DNA from 2 places in the Streptomyces sp. NPDC007025 genome. Region 1 is predicted to be linked to the other one. Evidence: riboswitches for the same ligand, from Rfam matches in the RefSeq annotation. Region 1 holds a riboswitch; the other holds the start of a gene.

Region 1 (7,219 bases):
GACCTCGCGGTCGCTGGAGACCACCACCACCGCGCGGCCCGGCGGTTCGGCACGCACCAGCCGGCGGATCAGCTCGTCCGCGGTCTGGCCCGGCTTGGAGAAGAGCACCCGGACTCCGCGCGGCGGCGCCAGCAGTACCGGCGCCGCCAGTTCGGCGCCGTCGAACACGCAGGTGACCTCGGCACCGGACTGGGCGGCCAGCACCGCGAGGCCGCCCAGCAGCCGCAGCCGCTGCTTCTCCAGCGGCAGCGCGGGATAGCCGGTCTTGGTGACGTTGTAGCCGTCCACCACCAGGTGGGCCTGCGGCAGGGCCAGCAACTGGTCCAGCAGCGCCGGATCGGTGTCCGAAAGCGCCCGGGCCGCCACGTCCTTGGGCGACATCCGGCCCGGCTCGACCGCGTCCACGGTGTCGGCCGGACGGGTCTCGGACGGCGGGAGCGCCAGTTCGCGGCGCAGACCCTGGGCCGCGTCCAGCACCGTGTCCAGGAGCAGCCGCACCCGCATGTCCTCGACGCTGCGGCCCTCGCGCGCCGCGCGCCGCCCGGCCTCCAGCGCGGACTCGGCCTCGGCCAGCCGGGACTTGAGCCGGCGCAGCTCGCCGTCCAGCGCAGCCTTCTCGGTGCCGGCCGACGCGCGCACCCCGTCCAGCTCCTCCTGCAGCTTGCGCAGCGACGCCTCCCGGCGGCGCACATCCGCCTGCGCGCTGCGCAGCTTGCGCTGTGTGCCGTCCAGTTCCTTGCGCAGCGCCTCCTGCTCGCGGCGGCCGCGCTCGGCCTCGTCCCGGGCCGCTCCCCTGGCCTGGGAGAGCTCCTCGCGCAGCCGGGACAGTTCGCGCTGGGCCTCCTCGCCCGCGCGTTCGGCCTGCGCCCGCTGGGCCTCCTCGCCCGCCGCCGCCACCAGCTTGGCCCAGCCGGAGGGCCGCAGCACATAGGCCGCCGCCGCCACATCCACCGGGTCGGCGGCCGGCGGCGGCGTGCCCTCGTCGAGCGCGGCCGCCAGTTCCGGGAACTGCTCCCGCATCCGGGAGGCGACGCGCTGCCGGAAGACGGCGTCGCTCTCCAGCGCCGCCGCCATGGCGTTGCCGCCGAACTTGGCGCGGCGCTGCGCGGTGAAGCGTGCGTACTGGCGCAGCGGGGGCGGCAGTTCGGCGACGGTCAGGCCGCCGAGCGCGTCCCCGGTGAAACCGACCACCCGCCGCCGCACCTTCTCCGGCAGCGGGCGCTCCAGGCTCTCCGGCTCGGCGTCCGGCTCCGCGCCCGGGTCCGCGCCCGGGTCCGGCTCCGGGCCGGCGCCCGGAGCCGGAGCGGCGGAGCGGGGCTCGGCGGGGTCCGGGCCCGCGGGTCCCTCAGCGGCCGCCCGGGCAGCGGGCCCGGCGCCCTCCCCGGCAGCCGGGTCCGGCCGCCGTTGGTCGCCGCCCGTCCGTTCCTCCACCGGTCACACCTGCCGTCTCCGGGACCTGAGCCCTATACCTGAGCGCTGGGCCGGTCCACCAGTTCGACCTGGTCCACGGCATTGCACCATCTGCAGCGCACGGACTCGATGCTCTCACTGAGCACCTCCTGCTCCTCCACCGCCGGGGCGCCGGCCAGGTCCAGATGGACGTACTCGACCACCTTGCTGGAACGCGTCACGTCGAACCGGGTCAGATTGCCGCACAGCGTGCAGCGCCAGCGGGTCTCGTCCGTGGGCGTGGGGACCGCCATCGTCTCGTCCTCGTTTCCTGAAGAGTCGGTACTGGTCGGTGCTGGTCGGCACTGCTGAGTGCCGCCGGGCCGCGTACCATCACGGATACGCGGCGCGGGGTCACGTCCCGTAAACCCTACGGCCTAGGACCGTCCGCGTGCCCCCCGCGTGTGTCGAGGAGCATGCCCGCGCGGCGAGGCGTCATGATCCGCTCATGGACGGCATCGGCCACGCCGGCACCCGGCACCCGGACCGCAGCGCGGAGCCGCGGCCCCTGGTCACCTACGCTCTGCTCGGCTGCTGCTGCCTGGTCTTCCTCGTCGGACCGGCCTCCGGCCTCCTCCCCTCCCACGGTACGGGGCAGGCACTGGAAGAGGTCAGGGCGGCCTACTTCCGCCGGTGGGGCGTGGTGCCCAGCACCCTGTTCAGCGGTGCCCTGCGTCCGCTGCCGACCCCGCTGACCGCGCTGTTCCTGCACGCCAACTGGCTGCATCTGCTGGGCAACCTGCTGTTCCTCTTCGTCTTCGGCGGCGCGGTGGAGCAGCGGATGGGCCCGCTGCGCTTCCTCCTCTTCTACCTGTCCACCGGCTACGCGGCGATGCTCTGCTACGCCGCGGCCCATCCGGTCTCCGACGAGGCGCTGGTCGGGGCCTCCGGAGCGATCTCCGCCGTGCTGGGCGCCTTCCTCTGCCTGCACCCGCGTACCCGGGTGACGAGCGTCTTCCCCTTCCTCTTCTTCCTGCCGCTGCGCTTCCCGGCCTGGGCGGTGCTGCTCTTCTGGCTAAGCCTCCAGTGGCTGGCCGCCCGGCAGCAGGCGGAAGGGCCCGGCGTCGCCTACCTGGCCCACGTGGCAGGGTTCACGCTGGGCTTCCTGTCCGCCTGGCTGCACCACCGCCGGGCTACAGTGGCCGGGCCAACCCCGGCGTCCGAGGGAGAGACCCCACCGTGATCACTTCCATCGTCCTCATCCGGACGAGCACCGACCGCATCCCCGAGATCGCCGAGCAGATCGCGGCCATCGAGGGCGTCAGCGAGGTCTACTCCGTCACCGGTGCGCACGATCTGATCGCCATGGTCCGCGTCGCCCAGCACGACGACCTCGCCGACATCATCCCCGGCCGCATCAGCAAGGTCCCGGGCGTGGAGTCCACCGAGACCCATATCGCCTTCCGCACCTACTCCCAGCACGATCTGGAGTCGGCCTTCGCCATCGGCCTGGACGCCTGAGCCGGCCGCCCCCGGCGAGCCGGACGGTCAGCACTCCCGCCCGACCGACGCACGCGCCGCGGCCGCGGGCTCCGGGACGCAGCGGCCGCCCTCCGTGCGGTAGGTCCAGCGTGCGCCGTCCCGCACGAGTTCGCGCACGGCGGTGACGAACCGCTCCACATGCTCGTCCGGCGTCCCGGCGCCGAAGCTGACCCGGACCGCGTCGAGCGCGGGCGTCTCCCCGGCGCCGCCGCACTCGGCGGGCGCGTCCTCCCGCTCTCCGAGCAGAGTGCGCAGCAGCGGATGGGCGCAGAAGAGGCCGTCCCGGACCCCGATCCCGTACTCGGCGGAGAGCGCCGCCGCGAAGTGCGAGCTGCTCCATCCCTCGACGACGAAGGAGACCACCCCCACCCGGTCGGCGTCCTCGCCGAACAGCGCGAGGACCCGCACCTCGGGCAGCTCCGCCAGCCCGCGGACCAGCCGGGCCAGCAGCTCCTCCTCCCGCGCGACGAGGCGGTCGAACCCGGCCTCGGCCAGCGCCCGGCAGGCGGAGGCGAGGGCGTAGGCGCCGATGACGTTGGGCGAACCGGCCTCGTGGCGGGCCGCGGTGGTGTGCCACTCCACGTCCACCCCGCCGTCCGCGGCACGGGCCACCCGGCGGCTCGCACCACCGCCCGCCAGATACGGCTCCGCCGCGCTCAGCCAGTCGGCGCGGCCCGCCAGCACCCCGGCGCCGAACGGCGCGTACAGCTTGTGCCCGGAGAAGGCCACCCAGTCCGCCTCCAGCTCGGTCAGGCGCACGGGCCGGTGCGGGGCGAGCTGCGCCGCGTCCAGGACCAACCGCGCACCGTGCCGGTGGGCGGCGCGGGCGAGCTCACGCACCGGCCACACCTCGCCCGTCACATTCGACGCTCCGGTCACGCAGACCAGCTTGGGTCCGGCCGGCGCGCCATGCAGCGCCGACTCCAGCGTGGCGACCGCCTGTCCGGGCGAGCGGGGCGCGTCCAGATACGTCACCTCGTGGGCACCCCACGGGAGCAGCGAGGCATGGTGCTCGGTCTCGAAGACGAACACCCGGGTGCCGGACGGCAGCGCCCCCGCCAGCAGGTTGAGCGAATCGGTCGTCGCCCGGGTGAAGACGACCTGGTCGCCCTCGCGGCAACCCAGGAACTCGGCGACGGTCCGCCGACTCTGTTCGAACAGGTCCGTCGACAGTTGCGAGAGGTGGCCCGCGCCCCGGTGCACGCTGCCGTAGTACGGCGCGTATGCCGCCACGTCGTCCCACACCCGCTGCAGCGCGGGCGCGCTCGCCGCGTAGTCCAGCGCTCCGTACGTCACCTCCCCGCCGGTGACCAGCGGCACGCGGACGTCGCGGCCCAGGACGGGAAGCGGAGCGGACTCCTCACGACAGGAATCAGAAACCGGGACAAAAGGTGCGGTGAACGGCATGACAGTACTCCGGACGGGGTGAGCGACAAGGGGCCGCCTGGCGGCGCGCCAAAACATGACAGAACGTCAGGAGGAGGGCCGGAAAGGGGTGCGCAGCACTACCCCTCGGCCCTAGCGCATTCGCTTGCTCACGGAGGACTCCCTCGAAAGACCAGGACCCCTGGCGCGAGGGATCCGCGCTTGCCGCAGACCTTGCTGTCCTACGGCCTGGTCATCACCCGGGGCACCCCGCCACGGACGGAGGGTTGCCGGACAGCAGGCCGGGGCCTTTCTCGCTGTCACTCGTGACCTGCGAGCGAGTATGCCACACCCTCCGCGGGGTGCGTATCGCCGGGTTCGCTGCCCTCTCCGCGGATGGCCTGGCTCCGTGGGGGCACGACTGCGGGAGCACTGTTGCGCTGTGACGGACGGCATCAGGACTCCTCCCGCACCCGACGGGCCCAAAAAAAGACCCGGAACAACGTCCGCAGGGGCTCACACCACTGCGGCTGGAGGTCCTAGGGGACGAAGCCCACTAGCGGGGGCCGTTGGGTGGGGGTCCCCCCGGACGGAGTCTGGGGGAGGAGCCGCCCCGACGCCCGTCCGGCGAGGACAAGGGGGTTCGGGGGCGAAGCCCCCGACAACGGCGCCGCACCAAGAAGGCAACGGACGGGGAACCGCACCCCCGTAAGAGGGCGGCGCCGTCAGGAACCGCAGACCGTCGCCGGATCGAGGGCGATACGGTACCCGCGTTTGGTGACGGTCTGCACCACAGAGGGCACCCCAAGCGCCGCCCGGAGCCGAGCGACGGCAGCCTCGACGGCATGCTCGTCGGTCCCCCCGCCGGGCAGGCACCCCAGCAGGTCGGCGCAGGAGACCACCGCTCCGGGCCGCCGCGCAAGCGCCCGCAGCACGGCCATGGGCCCCGGGCTGACCGGCCGCAGTTCGCCGTCGAGCAGGGCGGCGGTGCCCCGCACTTCCAGCGTGTGTCCTGCCGCGGGCAGCAGCGGCGCGGTGGCGGGCAGCCGCTCGCCCAGCAGCCGGACGAGGGCGCCGACCCGGAACCGCTCGGGCCAGTAGGCGGGGATGTCCCGGGCGAGCAGGGGCGCGGCGGTGACGGGGCCGACGCAGGCGACCTGGGTACGGCCGCGCAGCACCCGGGTCAGGTCGTCGACGGCTCCGCGTCCTGCGGCGCGGGCGTAGAGCCCGGCGGCTGCCAGCGCGCTGGTGAAGGTGAGAGCGTCCACGCCGCCGGCCAGCACGGCGTCGAGGAGGCGGTCGAGGGGGCCGGGGTCGAGGGGGCCCGTCCACCGGTAGACGGGCACGGGGACGACTTCGGCTCCTGCTCCGCGCAGCGCGTCGAGGAAGTCGCGCAGCGGCTCGCCGTGGAGTTGGACGGCGATCCGCAGTCCGGCCAGGTCGCCGCGGGCGAGCAGCCGTTCGAGGACTTCGCTGGAGGATTCCGAGGCGGGGGACCAGGCTTCGCGGAGTCCGGCGGCGCGCAGCGCCCCGCATGCTTTGGGGCCGCGGGCGAGCAGTTCGCTCGCGGCGAGGACGCCGCGGAGGGCTTCGCCCTCGCCCCAGCCGTCGGCGGCCTCCATCCAGCCGCGGAAGCCGATGCCGGTGGTGGCGACGGCCACGTCGGGCGGGCGGGCGAGGAGTTGCCCGGTGGCGTCGCGCAGTTCCTCGTCGTCGGCGAGCGGGGCGATGCGCAGTGCGGGCCCGTGTACGACGGCCGCTCCGCGCCGCTCCAGCAGTGCGCCGAGTTCTTCGGCCCGGCGCGCGGCCGTGACGGCGACGGTGAATCCGGCGAGCGGGGGTGCGGAGCGGGTGCGGCTCCGTGGCGGTGGGGATGCCGGCACCGCGTCTCCTCTCAGTGCCCGGTGTCCGCGCCGGGCGGCCCGGTCGGGTGTGCGGGGATGCTGCTGTCCACCATGGTCTCGCGCATGTCCGCCATGGTCTCGCGCGCGGCGGTCCGGCGGGTGGAGACCTCGATCACGTGTCCGGACAGCCGCACGTCGTGGGTCGGAAGCCGGACGGTGTCGTCCTCCAGACAGCGCCCGGTCGCCAGTTCGAAGGTCTGTTTTCCGAGGGGGCCGGTGACGACGGGGACCCCGGCCCGGTCGCCGACGATGCCGTGGCAGATGACGGGTGCCCCGCTGAAGGGGTCGAGATTTCCCAGCGCGTGGAGCTCGCCGCTGCGCAGCCGGAAGAGGGCGACGCCCGTGCCGTCCGGCAGCAGTGCGGCGCGTCCCTGGTCGGCCGGGAGGGCGTCCAGCGGGCAGAGCGCTGTCCAGTCGGGCGCGGCGCCGGTCATCGGGTGCCCGCCTCGGCGGCGGCACGCGCGGCCGGCAGTCCGAGGTCGACCGGGACGGGCTGGCCCCGTTCGACGGCGAAGGAGATCGCCGGGTCGGGGGTACCGGGCGCGTTGACGAAGGAGGTGAACCGGGCGAGTTTGGCGGGGTCCTCCAGGACGCCGCGCCACTCGTCGCGGTAGTCGGCCACGTGCCGGGCCATGGCCGCGTCCAGGTCGGCGCCGATGCCGAGCGCGTCGTCCAGCACGACGGCCCGCAGGTGATCCAGGCCGCCTTCGAGGGATTCCAGCCAGGCGGCGGTGCGCTGGAGGCGGTCGGCGGTGCGGATGTAGAACATCAGGAACCGGTCGATGGTGCGCACCAGGGTGTCGTGATCGAGGTCGGTGGCGAGGAGTTCGGCGTGCCGTGGTGTGACGCCGCCGTTGCCGCCGACGTAGAGGTTCCAGCCCTGCTCGGTGGCGATGATGCCGAAGTCCTTGCTGCGGGCCTCCGCGCACTCGCGGGCGCAGCCGGAGACGCCGGCCTTGAGCTTGTGGGGTGCGCGCAGCCCCCGGTAGCGCAGTTCCAGTTCGACGGCGAGGCCGACC
Region 2 (7,219 bases), on a different contig from region 1:
TCGGCGGCCCGCGCCCTGAAGTCCGCCGGGGTGCGGATCCCCTATGGGCTGCCGCTCGGCCCGGAGGAGGCGCAGGGCGAGTCCCTGATGTGGATGCTCGGCAACGGCGGCGCCTACGTCGACAGCGTGGGCAACTACACCATCAACTCCCCCGAGAACATCCAGACGTTCCAGTGGCTGCGTGACAACCTCGTCACGCCCGGCTACACCGAACCCAGCCCCCAGCGCACCGACCGGCAGAAGCTGTTCGACGCGTTCACCGAGGGCGACGTCGGCATCCTCAACGGCCACCCCACCCTGATGCAGCAGGCCGACGAGAAGGACATCTCCTACGGCACCGGCAAGCTGCCCGGCAGCAAGGGCCCCGCCGAGGGCACCCTCGGCGTCGCCGACTGGATGATGGCGTTCAAGAAGAACGGCCACCGTGAAGCGTGCGGCAAGTTCCTCGCCTTCGTCTTCGAGACGAAGAACCACTACTCCTTCGTCTCCCAGTACGGACTGCTGCCCGTCACCACCAGCGCCTCCGAGAAGATGCGCAAGGACAAGGAGCAGAAGAAGCTCTGGCCCTTCCTCGACCAACTCGCCGGCGCCGAGTTCTACCCGGTGGGCAAGGTCTCCTGGGCGAGTACCAACGCGACCATCAAGAAATCCATCGGGCAGGCCGCCGTCAAGGGCGGCGACCCGAAGGCCGTGCTCACCGAACTCCAGCGCAAGGCGGAAGCCGAGGAGGAGGCGAAGCCCTCCTGACGCCGAGCGCGGCTGCGGGCGCCGAGGCGCCGCTCTCTCTGCGCCGGGCGGCCCCCGCTGACGCCGAGCGCCCCTCCCGCGCGACCGCGGCGACTGCCCCGGCACGTACGGTGGAAGCGTGAGCGGTACGGAGGACGTGCGGGACAGCGGCGGCGCGGACGGCGGGACGGACGCGTCCGGTACGCCGGACCGGCCTGCCGACGCCGCCGCGGACGCGGCCGGGGACGGTCCCGACGGCGCGGCGCACCCGGCAGCGGGCGACCTCTCCGCGGAGGACCGCGCGGTGCTCGCCTTCGCGGCCCGCGGCTGGCCCTCCTCCGGCGAGAAGGAGCGCGCCGTCCGGGAGCAGTTGGGCATGTCGCCCGTGCGCTACTACCAGTACCTCAACGCGCTGCTCGACGACCCCCGCGCGGCCCGGCACGCTCCGGTGACGGTCAACCGCCTGCGGCGCCTCCGGCAGGCCGCCCGGGACCGCACCCACTAGAACCGCACATTCCGCCGGACCCGCGGGCCCCGCACCCGCCCGCTCGCTAGGGTGCGGACATGTCGCTTCCGCCGCCTTCCGCGCATCCCCCGCTGCCCGAACCCGAGACGGAGACGGGGCGCGCCGGGCTCGCCGCCGTCCGCGCCGACCCCGCGCGCACCGTGCTCGCGCTCGACTTCGACGGCACCCTCGCGCCCATCGTCGGCGATCCGCGGGAGGCCCGGGCGCACCCCGAGGCGGTCCCCGCGCTGGCGCGGCTCGCCCCGCGGCTGGCCGGCGTCGCCGTGATCACCGGCCGCCCGGCGGCGGAAGCCGTACGGTACGGCGGCCTCGACGGCGCCGCCGGACTGGAGGGGCTCACCGTCCTGGGCGGCTACGGGGCCGAACGGTGGGACGCGGCGGACGCGGTCGTCCGCGCCCCCGAACCACCCGCCGGCGTGGCCGCGGTACGGGCCGAACTCCCCGGGCTGCTGCGGGCGTCCGAAGCACCGGAGGGCACCTGGACGGAGGACAAGGGCCGGGCACTCGCCGTGCACACCCGGCGCGCCGCCTCGCCCGACGAGGCCCTCGACCGGCTGCGGGAGCCGCTGTACGCGCTGGCCGAACGGCACGGACTCGTGGTGGAGCCGGGCCGCATGGTGCTCGAACTCCGGCCGCCGGGCGCCGACAAGGGCGCGGCGCTCACCGGCTTCGTCCGCGAGCGGTCCGCCACCGCCGTCGTCTACGCCGGTGACGACCGCGGCGACCTGCCCGCCTACGCCGCCGTCGCGGCCCTGCGCGCCGAGGGCGTACCGGGACTGCTGCTCTACAGCGCGCCCGAGGCGGCGGCCGAGGCGGTTCCCGAACTCCGCGACGGAGCGGACGTCCGGGTCCCGGGCCCGGCCGGACTGGTGGCCTGGCTGCGGGCGTTGGCGGACGGCATCCAGCCGCCGCACTGACCCGCGGACACCGCACAGCCGGCACGCCCCGGCGGCCATCGGCCGGCTGCCACCGCCCGGCGGCCCGCGCGGATCCGGGGGCGGGCCGGCCGTGCGGGCGGGTTCAGCCGGGCAGCGCCTCCAACTGGTCGAGGAACCAGCGGGCCGGTGGCCGGGAGGTGGCCGTCGCGGCCAGTCGGCGGGTCCGCTCCGCGCGGTCGGCCGGGTCCGCCTCCAGCGCGGTGCGCAGGGCGGCCGCCGTCTCCCGCACGTCGAACGGGTTCACGGACAGCACGTCGGACGCCAGCTCCTCATGGGCGCCCGCCTCCCGGGAGAGCACCAGCGCGCAGCCCGCGTCCGAGACCACGGGGACCTCCTTGGCCACCAGGTTCATCCCGTCCCGTACCGGGTTCACCAGCGCGACGTCCGCCATCCGGTAGGCGGCCAGCGACCGCGCGAAGTCGTCCTTCACATGCAGCACGACCGGCGTCCAGCCGCCGGTGCCGAACTCCCGGTTGATCTCCTCGGCGACCCGCCCCACCTCGGCCGTGTAGTCCCGGTAGACGGCGAGGTCCTGCCGCGAGGGGTAGGCGAACGCGAGGTGGACGACGCGCTCGCGCCACTCCGGGTGGTCGGCCAGCAGCCGCCGGTAGGCGTACAGGCCCCGGACGATGTTCTTGGACAGCTCGGTGCGGTCCACCCGGACCAGGACCCGGCGCGGGGCCCCCTCGGGGCCCGTGCCCACCTGGTCGCGCAACTGCGCCAGCCGGTCGGCGACGTCGCTCCGGTGCGCCCGCTCGCGCAGGAAGTCGCCGTCCGCACCGAGCGGATGCACCCCGATCCGCGTCGTACGGCCCTCGTAGGTCACCGTCAGCGAGAAGTCCTCCGGTGCGGAGTCATCCCCCGGGGTGCCCGGCGGTGCGGCGTCCCCGCCCGGGGAGCCGCCGCCCTCCACCGTGGCACCCAGCACCCGCGCACAGCACTCGGCGAACAGCCGGGCCCAGCGCGCGGTCAGGAACGCGGTGCGGTCGGCGCCGAGCATGCCGCGCAGCAGCTGCGCGGCGACGTCGTCCGGGAGCAGCCGGAAGTAGTCGGCGGGCGCCCACGGCGTGTGCGAGAAGTGGCCGATCCGCAGGTCGGGGCGGCGGGCGCGGAGCATGCCGGGCACCAGCGCGAGGTGGTAGTCCTGCACCAGGACGGCGGCGCCGGCGTCGGCCTCCTGCGCCAGCGCCTCCGCGAAAGCGGCGTTGTACGCCTCGTACCCGGCCCACTGGCCGCTGAAGTCCTGGTCGAAGACGGGTTCCAGGGGGACGTGGTACAGCATGTGATGGGTGAACCACAGTACGGAGTTGGCGATGCCGTGGTAGGCAGCCTCGAAGGTGTCGGCCGGGATGTCCAGCATCCGCACCGGCTGCCCGCCGGTGTCCCCGGTGTCGAGCCGGCCCCGCGCCGCCCTGGCCGCCTCCCGGTCGCCGTCGCCGAGCGCGGCGCACACCCACAGCGCGTCCGCCTCCGGGCCGATGGCCGACAGTCCGGAGACCAGCCCGCCGCCGCCGCGCCTGGCGGAGAGCGTGCCGTCGTCGGCGCGGGTGTAGGACACCGGTCCGCGGTTGGACGCCACCAGCACCCGGGCCGAGCCGCCCCCGGCCTGCCGCGCCCCCGGCGCTTCCCCTGCTCCCCGCGGTGCTGCTCCCTGCGGTGCTGCTCCGGGCGGTGTTCCTCCAGCGACCATGCCGCTGAGCCTAGCCACAGCCGAAACCGCTCAAACGTGCCCGTCGGCCCCCGAACACGGACAGGGGTACCTCCGGGCCGCTCAGGCCGCCATCCGCTGCCCGTACTCGGGCACGGTGCACATCGGAGGGCGCTCCTCGACGTCCACCAGGTGGCCGCGGGGGACGAAGCAGCCCGTCCCGTCCCGCTCGAACTGGGTCAGCGCCGTGCCGCCCGACAGCGCCTCGATCCCGCCGCGCGCGCCGTCCACCGTAGCCGGGCCCCGCGCGATGCGGCGCTCGGCCGCCGCGTGGATGGCGGTCGCCATCCGGCCGAGCGCCTGCCCGTCCTGGTTGCGGTGCCGCCGGACCCCGACATCGACCTGGGCCAGCGCGTCCAGCCCCACCAGCTCCAGCGTGTCGACCAGCAGCGCCAGCTCGACCCCGTAGCCCACCGGGAACGGCAGCCGCTCCAGCAGCGAACGACGGGCCGCGTACTCGCCGCCCAGCGGCTGGACGAGGCCGGCCAGCCGGGGCCAGTGCAGATTCAGCAGCGGACGCGCCACCAGCTCGGTCACCCGCCCGCCGCCCGCCGGGTTGTCCCGCAGCGGACGGTCGTACATCGCCTTGACCAGGTGCACGTCCGGTTCGGTCAGCAGCGGCCCGACGATGCCGGTGACGAAGTCCGGCGAGAACTCGCGCAGGTCGGCGTCGACGAAGCAGACGATGTCGCCGCTGGTCGCCAGCAGGGAACGCCACAGCACCTCGCCCTTGCCGGGGCGGGGCGGCAGCCTGGTCAGCACCTCGTCCCGGTGGACCACCTCGGCCCCGGCGGCCGCGGCGACCTCGGCGGTCCGGTCGGTGGAGCCGGAGTTCATCACGATCAGCTCGTCCACCAGCGCCGTCCCGGTGCCGGGGTGCGGTGTGGCCAGCTCGCGGCGGATCACCGAGACGATGTCGCCGACGGTGGCCTCCTCGTCGAGCGCGGGCAGCACCACGCTGACGGTGGTGCCGGTGCGGCGCTTGACCGCCAGCAGGTCCTCCAGCGGCCGGTCCGCGACGCGCCAGGAACGGCGCCGCAGCCAGCGGCCCACTTCGTCGAGCACGTGCGCGCCTTCCTGTGGTCGGTCCGGTCGGGTCCGTGGTCGGGCTGGTCGGTCCGGTCGGCCCTGTGGTCGGGTGGTCGGTCTGCTCTGCGGTCGGGCGGTCGGGCGGTCGGGCGGTCGGGTCGGTCCGGTCGGGCGTGCCGAGGAGCGCCCGGCGGTGCCGTTGCCGCCCCGGACCGGGGACGACGGGCAGTGGAAGATCCATCTCGCGGTTCGGACGTCCCCCTCAAGCGTGACCGCCGTCGGTTACAGTCTTGAACAGCGCAGGTGACCTCCGCATCTCGGGGTCGCCGCGACACAAACGCCCGGGCGGCTGTCGGCCGCCCGTAGCCATAGTGCAGCTCATCCAGAGGGGCAGAGGGAACGGCCCGTTGAAGCCCCGGCAACCATCCCGCGATCCGCGCGTACGCGGACTCAAAGGCGAGACCGCCTCGTGGGGACGGTGCCAATTCCGGCCCGTGACGAGATACGCCACGGGGAAGATGAGGAGAAAGGGCCTCGCCTCCATGGCTGTGCAGACAGTTGCAGCGAACAGCACCACCTCCACCGGCACCGCCGGAAGCACCCCCTACGACCTCGGTGCCGCAGTGGCCCTCTCCTGCCGCGAGTGCGGCACCCGCACCGAGCTGGGCCCCAGCTTCGTGTGCCTGGAGTGTTTCGGCCCGCTGGAAGTGGCCTACGAGCTCCCCTCCGGCGACCCGGAGGAGCTGCGGCGGCGCATCACCGCCGGGCCCGCCTCGATGTGGCGCTACGCGCCGCTGCTGCCGGTGCCGGCCGACGTCGCCGAGAAGCCGAACCTGAACCCCGGCCTCACCCAGCTGGTGAAGGCCGACCGGCTCGCCGCCGAACTGGGCGTGACCGGCGGCCTCTACGTCAAGGACGACTCCGGCAACCCGACCCACTCCTTCAAGGACCGTCCGGTCGCCATCGCCCTGGAGGCGGCGCGCGCCTTCGGGTTCAGCACCCTCTCCTGCTCCTCTACCGGGAACCTGGCCGGCGCGGTGGGTGCCGCCGCCGCCCGGGCCGGACTGCGCTCGTGCGTGTTCATCCCGGACGGGCTGGAGCAGTCCAAGGTGGTGATGGCCGCGATCTACGGGGGCGAACTCGTCGCGATCGACGGCACCTACGACGACGTGAACCGCTTCTGCTCCGAGCTCATCGGCGACCCGCTGGGCGAGGGGTGGGGCTTCACGAACGTCAATCTGCGGCCGTTCTACGCCGAGGGCTCGAAGTCGCTGGCGTATGAGATCTGCGAGCAGCTCGGCTGGCGGCTGCCCGACCAGCTCGTCATCCCCGTCGCCTCCGGCTGCCAGCTCGTGAAGATCGACAAGGGGCTGCGGGAGCTGATCCGGCTCGGGCTCGTCGAGGACAAGCCGTACCGCATCTACGCGGCGCAGGCCGAGGGCTGCTCGCCGGTGTCCCGCGCGTACAAGGACGGCACCGGCGCCGTCCGGCCGGTCAAGCAGCCGGACACCATCGCCAAGTCGCTGGCCATCGGGGACCCGGCGGACGGGCCGTACGTGGTCGACATCTGCACGCGCACGGGCGGCGCCGTCGACGACGTGAACGACGCCGAGATCGTGGAGTCGATCGCGCTGCTGGCCCGGACCGAAGGGGTGTTCGCGGAGACGGCCGGGGGTGCCACGCTGGGCGTGACCCGCAAGCTGATCGAGTCCGGTGCCATCGACCCGACGCTCACGACGGTCGTCCTGAACACCGGCGACGGACTCAAGACTCTCGACGCCGTGGCCGCCACGGCGCGGCCCACCGCCGTGATCCGCCCCAACCTGGCCGCCTTCCGCGAGGCCGGTCTGGCCTGACGGCCCGACCGGGGGTCTTCCGGGGCGCGGTGCCCCGGAAGCCACCGCGGTGCCTCGGAGGGCCGCGGGCCTCGCAGGCCCGCAGCGCCTCGAACGGCTGAAATCCGCCCCCCGGTGTTTGCCCGGTGTTCCGCATCGGGAGTGCCGGAGCGGGCCCCTGGGACGCGTCCCCCTACACGTGAGGAAGATCGACATGAGCGTCAACGTCCGGATCCCCACCATCCTCCGCACCTACACGGGCGGCCAGGCCGAGGTCAGCGCCGAGGGCGGGACTCTCGCCGAGGTGCTGGCGGACCTGGAGAAGAACCACACGGGCATCTCCGCCCGCGTCCTGGACGACGCCGGGAAGCTGCGCCGCTTCGTCAACGTCTACGTCAACGACGACGACGTCCGCTTCGAACAGGGTCTGCAGACCCCCACCCCGGACGGCACCGGT

What was found. Region 1 has a riboswitch for S-adenosylmethionine ahead of ACFYMO_RS08470 (aminotransferase class V-fold PLP-dependent enzyme). Riboswitches for the same ligand answer to the same signal wherever they lie in the genome.
Region 2: linked by a shared signal. The riboswitch ahead of thrC (threonine synthase) and the one ahead of ACFYMO_RS08470 (aminotransferase class V-fold PLP-dependent enzyme) in region 1 are both predicted to bind S-adenosylmethionine.

Annotation. Positions count from the first base shown of each region.
Region 1 is NZ_JBIAFT010000003.1:459,024-466,242, forward strand. It holds gene ACFYMO_RS08450 (NYN domain-containing protein) at 1-1,227, opposite strand, end outside; gene ACFYMO_RS08455 (hypothetical protein) at 1,464-1,703, opposite strand; gene ACFYMO_RS08460 (rhomboid family intramembrane serine protease) at 1,898-2,632, shown strand; gene ACFYMO_RS08465 (Lrp/AsnC family transcriptional regulator) at 2,629-2,910, shown strand; gene ACFYMO_RS08470 (aminotransferase class V-fold PLP-dependent enzyme) at 2,938-4,338, opposite strand; SAM riboswitch class IV at 4,510-4,628, opposite strand; gene ACFYMO_RS08475 (uroporphyrinogen-III synthase) at 5,022-6,179, opposite strand; gene nirD (nitrite reductase small subunit NirD) at 6,191-6,634, opposite strand; gene nirB (nitrite reductase large subunit NirB) at 6,631-7,219, opposite strand, start outside.
Region 2 is NZ_JBIAFT010000017.1:6,565-13,783, reverse strand. It holds gene ACFYMO_RS27885 (extracellular solute-binding protein) at 1-747, shown strand, start outside; gene ACFYMO_RS27880 (DUF3263 domain-containing protein) at 866-1,231, shown strand; gene otsB (trehalose-phosphatase) at 1,291-2,169, shown strand; gene ACFYMO_RS27870 (trehalose-6-phosphate synthase) at 2,273-3,880, opposite strand; gene ACFYMO_RS27865 (glucosyl-3-phosphoglycerate synthase) at 3,962-4,963, opposite strand; SAM riboswitch class I at 5,303-5,452, shown strand; gene thrC (threonine synthase) at 5,470-6,783, shown strand; gene ACFYMO_RS27855 (MoaD/ThiS family protein) at 6,977-7,219, shown strand, end outside.